2 regions of the Pseudomonas sp. GW821-FHT02H06 genome follow, and region 1 is predicted to be linked to the other one. Evidence: predicted binding sites of a transcription regulator. Region 1 holds the regulator's gene; the other holds the start of a gene.
The links. The regulator FliA, encoded in region 1, starts transcription of late flagellar genes. The targets are predictions, from matches to a motif close to CTAAAGTTTNNNNNNNNNNNGCCGNTAA.
Positions count from the first base shown of each region.

Region 1 (7,202 bases):
TCGCCAGGGTCAGCGGCACCTTGATGATGATCTTCGAGCCCAGGCCTTTGGTGGAATTGATGCTGATGGAGCCGTTGAGCTGGGCGATCTTGGTTTTCACCACGTCCATGCCCACGCCACGCCCGGACACATCGGAAATCTCGGTTTTGGTCGAGAAGCCCGGCGCGAAGATCAGGTTGTAGCAGTCGGTGTCGCTGAGGCGATCCGCTGCATCCTTGTCCATCACGCCACGCTTGACCGCGATGGCACGCAGGACCGCAGGGTCCATGCCTTTGCCGTCATCGGAAATCGACAGCAGGATGTGATCGCCTTCCTGTTCGGCGGCCAGAATCACACGACCGTTCCGGGACTTGCCGGACGCCTCGCGCTCTTCCGGCGACTCGATACCGTGATCGACCGCGTTGCGCACCAAGTGGACCAGCGGGTCGGCCAGGGCCTCGACGAGGTTCTTGTCCAGGTCGGTTTCTTCACCCACCAGTTCAAGGCTGATTTCTTTCTTCAACTGACGCGCCAGATCGCGAACCAGTCGCGGGAAGCGACCGAACACTTTCTTGATCGGCTGCATGCGGGTCTTCATGACCGCGGTCTGCAGGTCAGCGGTGACCACGTCCAGGTTGGACACGGCCTTGGACATGGCTTCATCGGCGCTGTTGGCGCCCAGGCGGACCAGGCGGTTACGCACCAGCACCAGTTCGCCGACCATGTTCATGATTTCATCCAGCCGCGCGGTGTCGACGCGCACGGTGGTTTCCGCTTCAGACGGCGGTTTTTCGCTAGGCGCCGGAGCAGCAGCGCGAGCTGGTGCCGGAGCAGCAGCGGGTGCAGCTTTGGCCGGCGCCGCAGCAGCAGGCGTCGCTTTGGCCGGTTCGGCTTTGGCGGGCTCGGGCTTCTTGGCCGGTGACGCTGCGGCCGGCGCTGCAGCTGCACCGGCAGCCACGGCAGGTTCGAACTTGCCTTTGCCGTGCAACTGATCCAGCAGGTCTTCGAATTCGTTGTCGGTGATCTCGTCCGACGCAGCGGCTTTCGACGCAGCGGAGGGCGCAACCGGAGCGGCAGGTGCAGCGGCAGCAGGTGCCGCAGTGCCAGGAGCCGCAGCGCCGACGGCGTCCGGCGAGAACGAGCCTTTGCCGTGCAACTGATCCAGCAGCGACTCGAATTCGTCGTCAGTGATTTCGTCACTGGCCGGTGCGGCAGACGGCGTCACAGCCGCCGGCGGTTGCACCGCATCAACGGCGAACTGGCCTTTGCCATGCAACTGATCGAGGAGTGATTCGAATTCGGCGTCAGTGATTTCATCGCTGGCCGCCGTGCCAGCCGGTGCAGCGGAAGCCGCTGCTGCCGGCGCTGCTGCAACGGGTGCCGCGGCAACAGGCGCAGACGGAGCCGGTGCAGGAGCACCTGCCGCTTGCGCCTTGACGGCGTTCAGCGAATCCAGCAGCTGTTCGAATTCCAGATCGGTGATGTCTTCGGACGGCGCTTCAGCGACCGGCTCTTCAACCACCACCGGTGCCGCCGCGATTTCTTCTGCCGAGGCTGGCTCGGCCAGGCGTGCCAGTGCGGCCAGCAATTCAGGCGTGGCCGGAGTGACGGCAGAGCGCTCGCGCACCTGACCGAACATGCTGTTGACGGTGTCGAGTGCTTCGAGCACCACGTCCATGAGCTCCGAGTCGACGCGACGCTCACCCTTGCGCAGGATGTCGAACACGTTCTCGGCGATGTGACAGCATTCAACCAGCTCGTTGAGCTGGAGGAAGCCGGCGCCCCCTTTTACAGTGTGAAAACCGCGAAAAATTGCATTGAGCAGGTCCGCATCGTCAGGCCGGCTTTCCAGCTCGACCAACTGCTCTGACAACAGCTCGAGAATCTCGCCGGCCTCTACCAGAAAATCCTGAAGGATTTCTTCATCGGCGCCGAAGCTCATTGGGGGGTGCTCCTAAAATTAACCGTCAAACCGATCCGGAGGCTGCACTGACGGCCTGCGCGCATTGCTTTCGTCGAAGCATTGGCGCGCGGGTCCAGCAGCCACTTTCACAGAAAACCTGAAGTCCGAGACAGAATGACCGAATCAGAATCCGAGGCTGGATAGCAGATCGTCAACATCATCCTGTCCGGATACAACGTCTTCACGTTTATCGGCATGAATCTGCGGACCTTCACCCTTGGAGTGAAGTTTTTCTTGTTCTTTTTGCTGACGGAACATTTCCTGGTCGTGCTCGATGCCCGCGAAGCGGTCCACCTGGCTCGCCATGAGCACCAGCTTGAGCAGATTGCGCTCGACTTCCGTGACCAGCGTGGTCACGCGCTTGATCACCTGACCGGTGAGGTCCTGGTAATCCTGAGCCAGCAGGATGTCGTTCAGGTGCGCAGAGACCTCGGTGGTCTCCTTCTCGCTGCGGGTCAGGAACACATCGACGCGGCGGGCCAGATCACGAAACTCTTCGGCGCTGATCTCGCGGCGCATGAAGCGTCCCCAATCGGCGCTCAACGACTTGGCGTCTTCAGTGAGCCCGTGCATCAACGGCGTGCTCAGCTCTACCAGATCCATGGTCCGGTTCGCCGCGTTTTCAGTCAGCCTGACGACGTACGACAGCCGCTCGGTGGCGTCGGTGATCTGGGAGACCTCCTCGGCCTGCGGCATGTTCGGGTCGATCTGGAAGTTGACGATCGCGCTGTGCAGCTCGCGCGTCAGTTTGCCGACTTCCTGATACAGGCCGCGGTCGCGGGTCTGGTTAAGCTCATGGATCAGTTGCACAGCGTCGCCGAACTTGCCCTTTTCAAGGCTCGCGACCAGCTCTTGTGCGTGTTTCTTCAGGGTTGACTCAAAGTCACCCATTGTCGAATCTTTGGAATCCATAGCGCCCTCGCAGCGGACATCAGCTATTGACGCGCTCGAATATCTTTTCGATTTTTTCTTTGAGCACTTGCGCGGTGAACGGCTTCACCACGTAGCCGTTCACACCGGCCTGAGCGGCTTCGATGATCTGCTCGCGCTTGGCTTCGGCAGTGACCATCAGCACCGGCAGGCTGCGCAGACGCTCGTCGGCACGCACCTGACGCAACAGGTCGATGCCGGACATGCCCGGCATGTTCCAGTCAGTGACGAGGAAGTCAAAAGCGCCGCTTTGCAGCATCGGCAATGCGGTGAGTCCGTCATCTGCTTCGGCCGTGTTGGTGAACCCAAGGTCACGCAACAGGTTTTTTATGATCCGCCGCATCGTTGAGAAGTCATCAACGATGAGGATTTTCATGTTCTTGTCCAATTCGACCTCCAAGCAGTCTTTAACGCGTTCAGCACCTGAACGCGCGTTCAATCAATACCGGCTGCGCCGAACATCAAGAGGGGGTTGAATCGACCGGAACAAGCGCAGCGAAACCGGATCATCTACGACCCGGTTCGACCGACTCCTGCCGTGTCTCATTTGCTTCCCGCTCACGTCTTGCACAGCCGGTCTTACACGCAACACGCAGGCCTCGCGGCCTGCGCCTGATTCACGAACGTGCGCGCCACTCGCCAAGACGACCGCGCAACCGCGCCGCGCATTGACTGTGCAACTGGCTGACCCGCGACTCGCTGACCCCCAGGACCTCACCGATTTCCTTGAGGTTCAGCTCTTCGTCGTAGTACAGCGACAACACCAGGCGTTCACGTTCGGGCAAGTTGGCAATGGCCTCGGCCAGCGCAGCCTGGAAGCGCTCGTCTTCCAGATCCCGCGACGGTTCGAGGGACTGGCTCGCGCCGTCCTCGTGCAGCCCTTCGTGTTCGCCGTCCTGCAACAGGTCGTCGAAACTGAACAGGCGGCTGCCCAGGGTATCGTTCAAAATCCCGTAGTAATCGTCGAGACTCATTTCAAGTTCGGCAGCAACCTCGTGATCTTTAGCGTCACGGCCGGTTTTTGCTTCGATTGCACGAATCGCGTCACTGACCATGCGCGTGTTGCGGTGGACCGAGCGCGGCGCCCAATCCCCCTTGCGCACTTCGTCGAGCATCGCACCACGGATACGAATACCCGCGTACGTCTCGAAGCTGGCCCCTTTGGTGGAGTCGTATTTGGTCGAGACTTCGAGCAAGCCAATCATGCCCGCCTGGATCAAATCCTCGACCTGCACGCTTGCCGGCAGACGCGCCAGCAAGTGGTAGGCGATTCGTTTGACCAGCGGGGCATAACGCTCGATCAGCTCATACTGGGAGTCTTTGGACGATTTGCTGTACATGCGATAGCCACTTGCTGTCATGAGACGGGCCCTGCGCTGGTTTGATGCACGAGGCGTTCTACGAAAAATTCCAGGTGGCCGCGCGGGTTCGCCGGGAGCGGCCAGGTGTCGACTTTCTGCGCGATGGCCTTGAACGCCAGGGCACATTTGGAACGCGGAAACGCTTCGTACACGGCGCGCTGTTTCTGCACGGCCTTGCGTACGCATTCGTCGTACGGCACGGCGCCCACATACTGCAGGGCCACGTCGAGAAAACGGTCGGTGACTTTGGTCAGCTTGGCGAAGAGGTTACGCCCTTCCTGCGGGCTCTGGGCCATGTTGGCCAGGACGCGGAAGCGGTTCATGCCGTAATCGCGGTTGAGCAGTTTGATCAGGGCATAGGCGTCGGTGATCGATGTGGGCTCGTCGCACACCACCAGCAGCACTTCCTGGGCCGCGCGGACGAAGCTCACCACCGACTCGCCGATGCCGGCGGCGGTATCGATGACCAGCACATCGAGGTTGTCGCCAATGTCACTGAACGCCTGAATCAGCCCGGCATGCTGCGCCGGGGTCAGGTGGACCATGCTCTGGGTGCCTGATGCCGCCGGCACGATGCGTACACCGCCCGGGCCTTGCAGCAAGACATCGCGCAGCTCGCACCGCCCTTCGATGACATCAGCCAGGGTGCGTTTGGGGGTCAGACCCAACAATACGTCGACGTTGGCCAGACCCAGATCGGCGTCCAGCAGCATGACGCGACGTCCCAGCTCGGCCAGTGCCAGTGAAAGATTCACTGAAACGTTGGTCTTGCCTACGCCACCTTTGCCACCGGTCACCGCGATAACCTGTACGGGATGCATGCTGCCCATGTTAATTGTTTACCTTGTCTTGCTTAGACCTAAGCCACATGTCGGGCTGCACGTTCAGTGTCTGAACAATGCCTGGCAGACCATCGATGCAGGAAAATTCCACTGTCATTTTCTTCACCTAGCCCGCGCGCTTGCCGGTGCTGTGATAAAGATCCGCAAACATATCCGCCATCGCTTCCTCGCTTGGCTCCTCCTGCATCTGCACGCTGACAGCCCGGCTCACCAATTGGTGCCGACGCGGCAAATGCAGATCATCCGGTATCCGTGGGCCATCGGTGAGATAGGCCACAGGCAGTTCGTGTGTCACGGCCAGGCTGAGCACTTCGCCCAGGCTGGCCGTTTCGTCGAGCTTGGTCAGGATGCACCCGGCCAGGCCGCAACGTTTGTAACTGTGATAAGCCGCTGACAGCACCTGCTTCTGGCTGGTTGTCGCCAGCACCAGGTAGTTGCGCGCCTTGATGCCACGCCCGGCGAGGGTTTCCAGTTGCAGACGCAGGGCCGGATCGCTGGCTTGCAGGCCGGCGGTGTCGATCAACACCACGCGCTTGCGCAACAGCGGCTCCAGCGCCTGTGCCAGGGACTGGCCCGGGTCGACGTGGGTGACCGGTACATTGAGGATCCGGCCCAGGGTTTTCAGTTGCTCCTGAGCGCCAATGCGGAAACTGTCCATGCTCACCAGCGCGATATTTTGCGCGCCGTATTTCAACACATATCGGGCCGCCAGTTTAGCCAGCGTGGTGGTTTTGCCCATGCCGGCAGGGCCGACCATGGCAATCACACCGCCCTCTTCCAGTGGCTCGACGTCCGGCGTGGCAATCATGCGGGCCAGATGGGCCAGCAGCATGCGCCAGGTGTGAGCCTGATCGTTGGAGTCCGGGACCATCGCCAGCAAGTCGCGGGAGAGCGGGCCGGAAAGGCCGACCCGTTGCAGACGGCGCCACAGATTGGCCTGTTGCGGACGGCCGTCTCGCAGCTGGTTCCAGGCCAGCGAGCCCAGCTGGACTTCCAGCAGTTCGCGCAGGCCGTTCAATTCGGAACGCATCGCTTCGTAGGCGCGGTCGCCAACGCCCGGCTCGGCGTTGCGCTCGGCGCGTTCGGCGGCCACTGCGGCGTGGACGGACGGGCGAAACGGTTCTTCCAGCGTCGGTTCGATCTGCTTGCTGTCATCCATCGCAAGGCCGGCGAACAACTGACGGTTGGCGACAGTGTCCAGCTCGCTGCGGTGGGTCAGCTCAGCCTGAGCAGTGACGATGAGCGACTGAGTCTTGCGCAGCTCGTCTTCGAGTTCGATGTTCGGCACACGCGGGGCCAGCGCAGACAGCTTGTAGTCCAGGGCGGCGGTCAGTTCCACGCCGCCAGCGATCCGCCGGTTGCCGATGATGGCGGCTTCAGCGCCCAGCTCATCGCGAACCAGTTTCATGGCTTGTCGCATATCGGCGGCGAAAAAACGCTTAACTTGCATGACTCACTACCTCAGCCGTTAGGCCCGACAGTCGCTACGATGGTGACTTGCTTATTGTCAGGAATTTCCTGGTAAGCCAAAACATGCATATTCGGTACAGCCAACCGTCCAAAGCGGGACAACATGGCGCGAACCGGACCTGCGACCAACAAAATAACCGGCTGCCCCTGCATCTCCTGACGCTGCGCCGCTTCGATCAACGAGCGCTGAAGTTTCTCAGCCATGCTCGGTTCGAGGAGAACGCCTTCTTCCTGACCCTGACCTGCCTTCTGCAGACTATTTAGCAATATCTGTTCCAACCTTGGCTCAAGGGTGATCACAGGCAGCTCCGGCTCAATGCCGACAATGCTTTGGACGATTGCGCGGGACAATCCGACCCGTACGGCAGCCACCAGCGCGGCGGTATCTTGACTACGCGCAGCGTTGTTGGCGATGGCTTCTGCAATGGAGCGGATATCGCGAACCGGCACCTGTTCGGCAAGCAACGCCTGCAGCACCTTCAGCAGCGCCGACAGCGACAGCACGCCCGGGACCAGTTCTTCCGCCAGTTTTGGCGATCCCTTGGCCAGCAGGGTCATCAATTGCTGGACTTCCTCGTGGCCGATCAATTCATGAGAGTGTTTGTAGAGAATCTGGTTCAAGTGAGTCGCCACCACGGTGCTGGCGTCCACCACGGT
Region 1 covers NZ_JBWKVD010000017.1:126,062-133,263, forward strand. Annotated here, with positions in the region: gene AC07VF_RS22565 (chemotaxis protein CheA) at 1-1,921, opposite strand, end outside; gene AC07VF_RS22570 (protein phosphatase CheZ) at 2,066-2,854, opposite strand; gene AC07VF_RS22575 (chemotaxis response regulator CheY) at 2,874-3,248, opposite strand; gene fliA (RNA polymerase sigma factor FliA) at 3,490-4,233, opposite strand; gene fleN (flagellar synthesis regulator FleN) at 4,230-5,063, opposite strand; gene flhF (flagellar biosynthesis GTPase FlhF) at 5,182-6,525, opposite strand; partial or broken gene AC07VF_RS22595 (flagellar biosynthesis protein FlhA) at 6,537-7,202, opposite strand, start outside.

Region 2 (7,202 bases), on a different contig from region 1:
AGCTCGTGATAATCGGGGCGCATCGGCAGCTGATTCACCCCCAGTTTGTAGAGCCCGAGCAGCTGCACCAGCATGCCATTGAGGTGGGCGAACTCGTAATCGATGACGCCTTGATCCGGCGTACCACGACAGGCCTCCGGAAGCTGCTTGACCCATTGGCCGTGGGCCTGGATCAACGACCCCAGCGCGTTCTTCATGTCGTGAACGGTGGACGCAATCACCATCGAGAAGTCGAGCCCGAGATCCTGATCTTTCATTCGCCGAAAGCCCTGAGTCGCAGTTTCTGGAAACGCTCGAAGCGCGGGTCGGTCTCCGGCATCTTGCCGACCATCTTGAGACTGCTCTGGCATTCCGCCAGGCTCGCCGCGTCGAGATTCTGAACGCCCATGTGCAGCAATGACTGCGCCATGTTCAGGGCGATACTGATGTTCTTCGGTTGCAGGGCCAGGCCCTGACGGAACAGGTCCTGCGCCTCGCCGAGCTTGCCGGCGCGGTAGCAGCGAATGCCCTGGATATTGAAATCGATGGCCGCTTTGCCGGCGCCGAGAATCTCGGGATCGTCGGTGTGCCTGGCGATATTGTGCATCACCACTGGATCGTCGCCGTAGATTTCTGCACAGCTTTTCAGAATGCCCGCGCCAGCGTCTTCCTGACCGAGCGCCTTGAGCTGCGACGCCACCGCCAGCGCCGCATCGGCGCTGAGAAACTGCTCCATGCCCTCAAGCCGTTCCATCGCCTGCTCGGTCAGTTTGGCGGCCATTTCCGGATCGGAGGATGCGACGCTGGTGGCCTTCATCAAACGCGCGCGCACTTGCAGGCCGGCGTCGTTGCCGTTTTCCTTGGCGACTTCGGTGAGGGTCTGGTTGATCTCGATGCGGGTGCGGGCATCCAGCCCGCGCTCGCCGCCACGGCTGATCAGTGCCTGAGCAAAACCGAGGTTGGTTTCCGGGTCCTTGAAGCGGGAGAACTGGCCTTGGGAAACGGCCTGACGGTAGGCCTTTGAAGCGCCATCGAAGTCCTCGTTTTCCAGCGCCAGCTTGCCCAGCAGACGCTGACGGCGCACCGCATACGGCGATAACCGCACCGCCTCCTCCAGCATCTTCTGCGCACGCTTGTTGTCGCCGCTGGCCACCAACACGTCGGCCAGCCCGTCGTACAGCACCGGCATGGCATTGAAGGCGCGAATCGCTTCTTCGTACACGCCCTGCGCTTCAGCGTTGCGCCCGCGCTTGAACAGCAGCTTGCCCAGCGCCACATACGCCCAGGGTTGCGGGCGGTCGGCGAGGATCGACTTGAGAAAGGCCTCGAGCGGCTCGTGCTGATTGAGGTCACGCAGTGCATCGGCTTTGTAGCGCAGGCACAGCGGCGCAAAACGTGGGTCCTGCTTGGTCAGCGCAGCACAGGCCGTCAACACCTCGGTCGGATTGCCACGGTCAAGCGCTTGCAGGATCGGCTTGAGCAGGGTCTTGCGCTGGACGATCTTCTCCAGACGCTGAGCCAGGCTCGCACGGTTGAACGGCTTGGTCAGGTACGCATCCGGCTCCCACTCCAGCGCGCTCATCACCATCGCCTGGCTGTTCTCGGCAGTGACCATGACGAACACGCTTTCGTGGCTGATCAGTCGATCGGACATCAGGTCTTCGAGCACCTGCTGGCCGTTCTTCTTGCCGTCACCCAGATTGAAGTCGTGGAGGATGAAGTCGTAGCGCTTCTGCGCGCACATCTTCAGCGCCTCCTCGCCGGTGTCGGCAGTGTCCACCGCCTTGACGCCCAACTCGCGCAGCATCGAGCGGACCGAACTGCGGAAGTCGGAAAAATCGTCGACGATCAGAAAGGTTTTTTGGTTCCACGCCAGCATCGAGATTCCTGTCACCGGATAAATAGTCGGCCCTGAGGCACTTGCAAGGGCGGCGGTCTCGTTCCCGGTCTGGGCAGAGAGGGCCAATAAAGTTGCGGCATGACGCCACTTGTCCGAGTTATCGGCGGCAGCAGGACAAAGCTTAGGCACGCCATGCGGGAAAAAATCACGCCCTCGCGCCGTGTTGACGGGGCATCGATGCGTAAGGAGGCGTGGGTCAACGGGTAAAGTCCTTGAGTGTGCAGCCGATATCCAGTCATGCAACGCGTACCCAACCAGCCGCAACCCCATCCCCGTTCGAGTGCACTCCATGTCCTGGCTGACCGACCTGAAATTGAAGACCAAGCTCCTTTCGGCTTTCTGTCTGTGCGCGCTGATCACCGTGGTGGTGGGTGTACTGGGGCAGAGCGGTATTTCCCGGCTGTATGAACTGTTTGAAAACACGGTGAGCGACAATCTGGTGTCGATCGCCAAGGTCGATTCGGTGAAGGCCAACGTCATCGCCACCAACCGCGACTTTTTCAAAGCCATCGGACTGAGCGCACTCAAGGCCAACCCGGACGACATCAACGCAGCCATCCAGTCTCTAAAGGAAAACCAGGCCCAAGCCGAGACCGACTTCAAGACCTACCGCGCCACGCCACTTGATCCGGATGAAAAAGCCGCAGGCGATGACTTCGAACGCGACTGGGCCGCTTACATCAGCGCCGCCCTCAATGCGCTGTCTGTGGCGCAGAGTGGCGACCTTGAGCAAGCCAGCAAATTGGCCGCCACCAGCGTAACGCCTAGCTATCGCAAGACCATGGGCGAGCTGAAAATCATGATCGAATCCAACCTGCGGCAAGCCAATGAACAGGCCCAGCAAGGCATCGAAACGGACAAGCAGGTGACGTGGATTCTGATCATCGGTTCGTTGATCGCGGTGGTGTGCGCCATTGCGTTGGGGCTGATCGTCACCCGCATGATCACCCGGCCGATCTATCAATCCGTGACCAGCGCCACCCGAGTGGCGGGCGGTGATCTGAGCCAGGCCATCGCGGTCGGCGGTCAGGACGAAACCGGCCAGTTGCTCAAGGCGCTGTCCAACATGCAGGGCAGCCTGAAGGGCACGGTTCAGCAAATCGCCACCGCTTCGGATCAACTGGCGTCCGCCGCTGAAGAACTGACCATGGTGACCGACGACAGCACCCGCGGGCTAATGCGTCAGAACGATGAAATCCAGCAAGCCGCCACGGCCGTCAACGAGATGACCGCTGCGGTGGAAGAAGTGGCGCGCAACGCCGCGAGCGCTTCGCAGGTGTCTGCGCAGACCTCCGAAGATGCCATCAAGGGCCAGCAACAAGTGCAGCAGGCTGTCACCGCGATGAACACCATGACCGTGGAAATCACCGAATCGACCCAACGCGTCGAAGCGCTGGCCGGGCAGATCCGCGACATCACCAAAGTCCTCGACGTGATCCGCGGTATTGCCGAGCAGACCAACCTGCTGGCGCTCAACGCGGCCATCGAAGCGGCCCGCGCCGGCGAGCAAGGCCGTGGCTTTGCGGTGGTGGCGGACGAAGTACGTGCCCTCGCCCACCGCACTCAAACCTCCACCGGCGAAATCGAATCGATGATCACCAAGGTGCGCAATGGCGCCGACGAAGCCGTGCAGGCCATGGGCAAGAGCCAGGCAATCGCCGTGCACACCCAATCATTGGCCACCGAAGCCGGCCACGCACTGGAACGCATCAGCGAAGGCGTCAGCCAGATGAACGAACGCAACCTGGTGATCGCCAGCGCAGCGGAGGAGCAGGCGCAAGTGGCCCGCGAAGTGGACCGCAACCTGGTGAACATCCAGGACCTGTCGACCCAAACCGCAGCCGGTGCCAATCAGACCAGCGCGTCGAGTCAGGCGTTGTCGCGGCTGGCCGTTTCCTTCCACTCCATGGTGGGCAAATTCACCCTGTAAACGGCTTGGCGTTTCGGCGCCCGGCCAGCCAATCGCCACCCTGAGACAAAATGGCGTATTGACTAATTTGACACCCGATTTGTCGAAAATGACATTTCGGGTACAATCCCCGCCCGCCGCAGGGGATGGACCTGATGACCAGGTCCTGCGGTGGATGATGTTTACTCAAGCTGCTGATTCCAATGATCGAATAAAAAGCACAGCACCGAGGGACATAGAACACGAGGTCGACCTTTTCACTGGCCTTTTGACCCTTCCTCCTCGTTTTCCGAGAGCGAAGCCTGTCTGACGTTCGCGCCGCACACTGGCGCCCGGCATCGCAGGACGTTGCGCGACGATTGCTGCAGGCGGATAACTTTCTATCTATTGGATGATTCGATGTTCAAGAAAACGAGCACCGCTCTACTGGGCCTCGCGATTTCGGCCACCTTCCTGCAAGCCCATGCCGCAGAAAGCAAGAAAGTCGATGTACTGCTGATCGGCGGCGGCATCATGAGTTCGACCCTGGGCGTCTGGCTCAATGAACTCGAGCCGAGCTGGTCGATGGAAATGGTCGAGCGCCTCGACGCCGTCGCCGAAGAAAGCTCCAACGGCTGGAACAACGCCGGCACCGGTCACTCCGGTCTCGCCGAGCTGAACTACACGCCTGAAGACAAAGACGGCAAGGTCAACATCTCCAAAGCCATCGAGATCAACGAAGCCTTCCAGGTCACCCGTCAGTTCCTGTCCTGGCAGGTCCGCCAGAACGTCCTGAAGAACCCGCCTTCGTTCATCAACACCACACCGCACATGAGCTTCGTGTGGGGCGATGACAACATCAAATTCCTGAAAAAGCGTTATGACGCGCTGCAAGCCAGCCCGCTGTTCCGCCCGATGCAGTATTCCGAAGACCCGGCACAGATCGCCAAGTGGGTCCCGCTGATGATGGAAGGCCGTGATCCTGCGCAGAAGCTGGCGACCACCTGGACGCCGATCGGCACCGACGTCAACTGGGGTGAAGTCACCCGCCAGTACGTGTCTTACCTGCAGACCCGCCCGAACTTCGATTTGAAGCTGTCCAGCGAAGTCAACGACATCACCCGCAACGACGACGGCTCTTGGCACGTTGAGTACAAGAACCTGAAAGACGGCACCACCACCGGTACCGACGCCAAGTTCCTGTTCATCGGTGCAGGCGGCGGCGCATTGAAGCTGCTGCAGAAATCCGGCATTCCCGAAGCTCAGGACTACGCAGGCTTCCCGGTTGGTGGTTCGTTCCTGGTGACCGAGAACCCGACCGTTGCCATGCAGCACATGGCCAAGGCCTACGGCATCGCCTCCACCGGCGCGCCGCCCATGTCGGTTCCGCACCTGGACACCCGCGTGCTGGACGGCAAGCGCGTGATCCTGTTTGGCCCGTTTGCGACCTTCTCCACCAAGTTCCTGAAAGAAGGTTCGTACTTCGACCTGTTCAGCAGCATGACCACCCACAACATCTGGCCGATGACCAAAGTGGGCGTCGAGCAGTACCCGCTGGTGGAGTACCTCGCCGGTCAGTTGATGCTGTCCGACGACGACCGCTTCAAAGCGCTGCAGGAATACTTCCCGCACGCCAAGAAAGAAGACTGGCGCCTGTGGCAAGCCGGTCAGCGCGTGCAGATCATCAAGCGTGATGCCGACAAGGGCGGCGTGCTGAAACTGGGCACCGAAGTCGTTTCTTCCCAGGACGGCACCATCGCTGCCCTGCTGGGCGCATCGCCAGGCGCGTCGACCGCTGCACCGATCATGCTCAACGTCCTGGAAAAGCTGTTCAAGACCCAGCTCGCGACGCCTGAGTGGCAAGCGAAGGTCCATCAGATCGTGCCGAGCTATGGCACCAAGCTGAATGACTCGCCAGCCGCTGTTCAGCAAGAGTGGAACTACACCGCCGAAGTACTGCAACTGGGCAAACCGCCAGTGCTCGATCAGAGCGTCGGCACCAGCACTGCCGCGCCGGGCAAGCCTGCTGAAAGCAAGCCCGCCAGCGACATGGCGCTGTAACAACGCCTGACCGGTTTGCATCTACTCTGATGCGGCTGTTCACGAAAGCCACGAGACAGCGCGTCTCGTGGCTTTTTATTGCCTGTTGAACAGCCCACGGCCGCCCGACGCACGTTGTGACGTTCATCAGCGCTTGAAGACGTGAAAATGAACGGCAAGCGCTTGCGCTGTGTCCATCCTATGGAACCATTCAGGAAGAAAGGTATGGACGCTAAAAACACGCAAGTGATGAGGGATGTCATCGTGATCGGTGGTGCGCAAGGCGCCACGGAAGCCCTGCGGCACCTGCTCGTCAAGCTACCGAAAGATTTTCCCGCTGCCGTGCTCATCGTGATTCACACGAACCCGACAGGTCCGGACTACATGGCGTCGGTGCTCGGTCGCTACTCGACGCTGCCTGTCGGCTACGGCAAAGAAGGCGAGCCGGTACTGCCTGGCCGTGTGTACCTGGCACCTCCTGACCGGCATCTGGAGATCGTCCCCCCCGGGATCATTCATCTAGACGACGGCCCCAAGCTGCACCTCGCACGTCCTGCCGCCGATCGCCTGTTCGCCACAGCTGCCGACGTATTTCGCGAGCGGGTGATCTGCCTCGTGCTGTCAGGCGGCGATTCCGATGGTGCGGATGGCGCGGTAGAGGTCAGGAACGCCGGCGGGTTGAGTTTCGTGCAGCGTCCCGAGGAAGCGCCCGTGCCCAGCATGCCGATCGAGACGATGCGCAAAACCGTGTTGAGCCCTCAACTGAGCGCGGAAGAAATGGCAGACGCGCTGATCAAAGCGGTCGGCAGCGTCCACAGCTGACTATTAAAGGAGGCCAATGAGCATGCCAGGAGGCGAACAGCATCCACCGCCGTCAGGCGCCTTCGATCTATTGGACTTGGGCCCGGGGCGCAACACGGCCGTCTTTCGCCTCACCCTCGCATTCATGATTCTGGTGCTGCTGACGTTCGTTTCAGTTGAGGGGTGGCGCGCGTGGCGCGATTACAACCACGCCTACGACTTCGCCCGGGACTCGGTCACCAACCTGGCCCGTGCCACGGCGCAGCACGCGGAGGACGCCATCAGGCAGGTCGACATCCTGACCTTCGCCATCGGTGAGCGTGTCGAGGGCGATGGACTGGCCAATATCGACGTTCCACGTATCCACGCCCTGATGATGCAGCAATCCAGACTCATGCCTCAGCTTCACGGGTTGTTCATCTACGGCGCCGACGGGCGATGGATCGTGACCGACAAAGACGTGACCCCGGACACCGCAAACAACGCAGACCGGGACTACTTCAACTATCACCGCACCCATACCGATCAAAGCGTGCGCATCAGCAACGTGGTCAAGAGCCGCTCCACCGGCGAGTTGATCATCCCCGTCTCCCG
Region 2 covers NZ_JBWKVD010000016.1:31,799-39,000, forward strand. Annotated here, with positions in the region: gene AC07VF_RS21545 (sensor histidine kinase) at 1-257, opposite strand, end outside; gene AC07VF_RS21550 (response regulator) at 254-1,858, opposite strand; gene AC07VF_RS21555 (methyl-accepting chemotaxis protein) at 2,169-3,809, shown strand; gene mqo (malate dehydrogenase (quinone)) at 4,188-5,828, shown strand; gene AC07VF_RS21565 (chemotaxis protein CheB) at 6,033-6,629, shown strand; gene AC07VF_RS21570 (sensor domain-containing diguanylate cyclase) at 6,652-7,202, shown strand, end outside.
Region 2: the regulator FliA is predicted to act here: its motif matches at 2,083-2,110, upstream of AC07VF_RS21555 (methyl-accepting chemotaxis protein).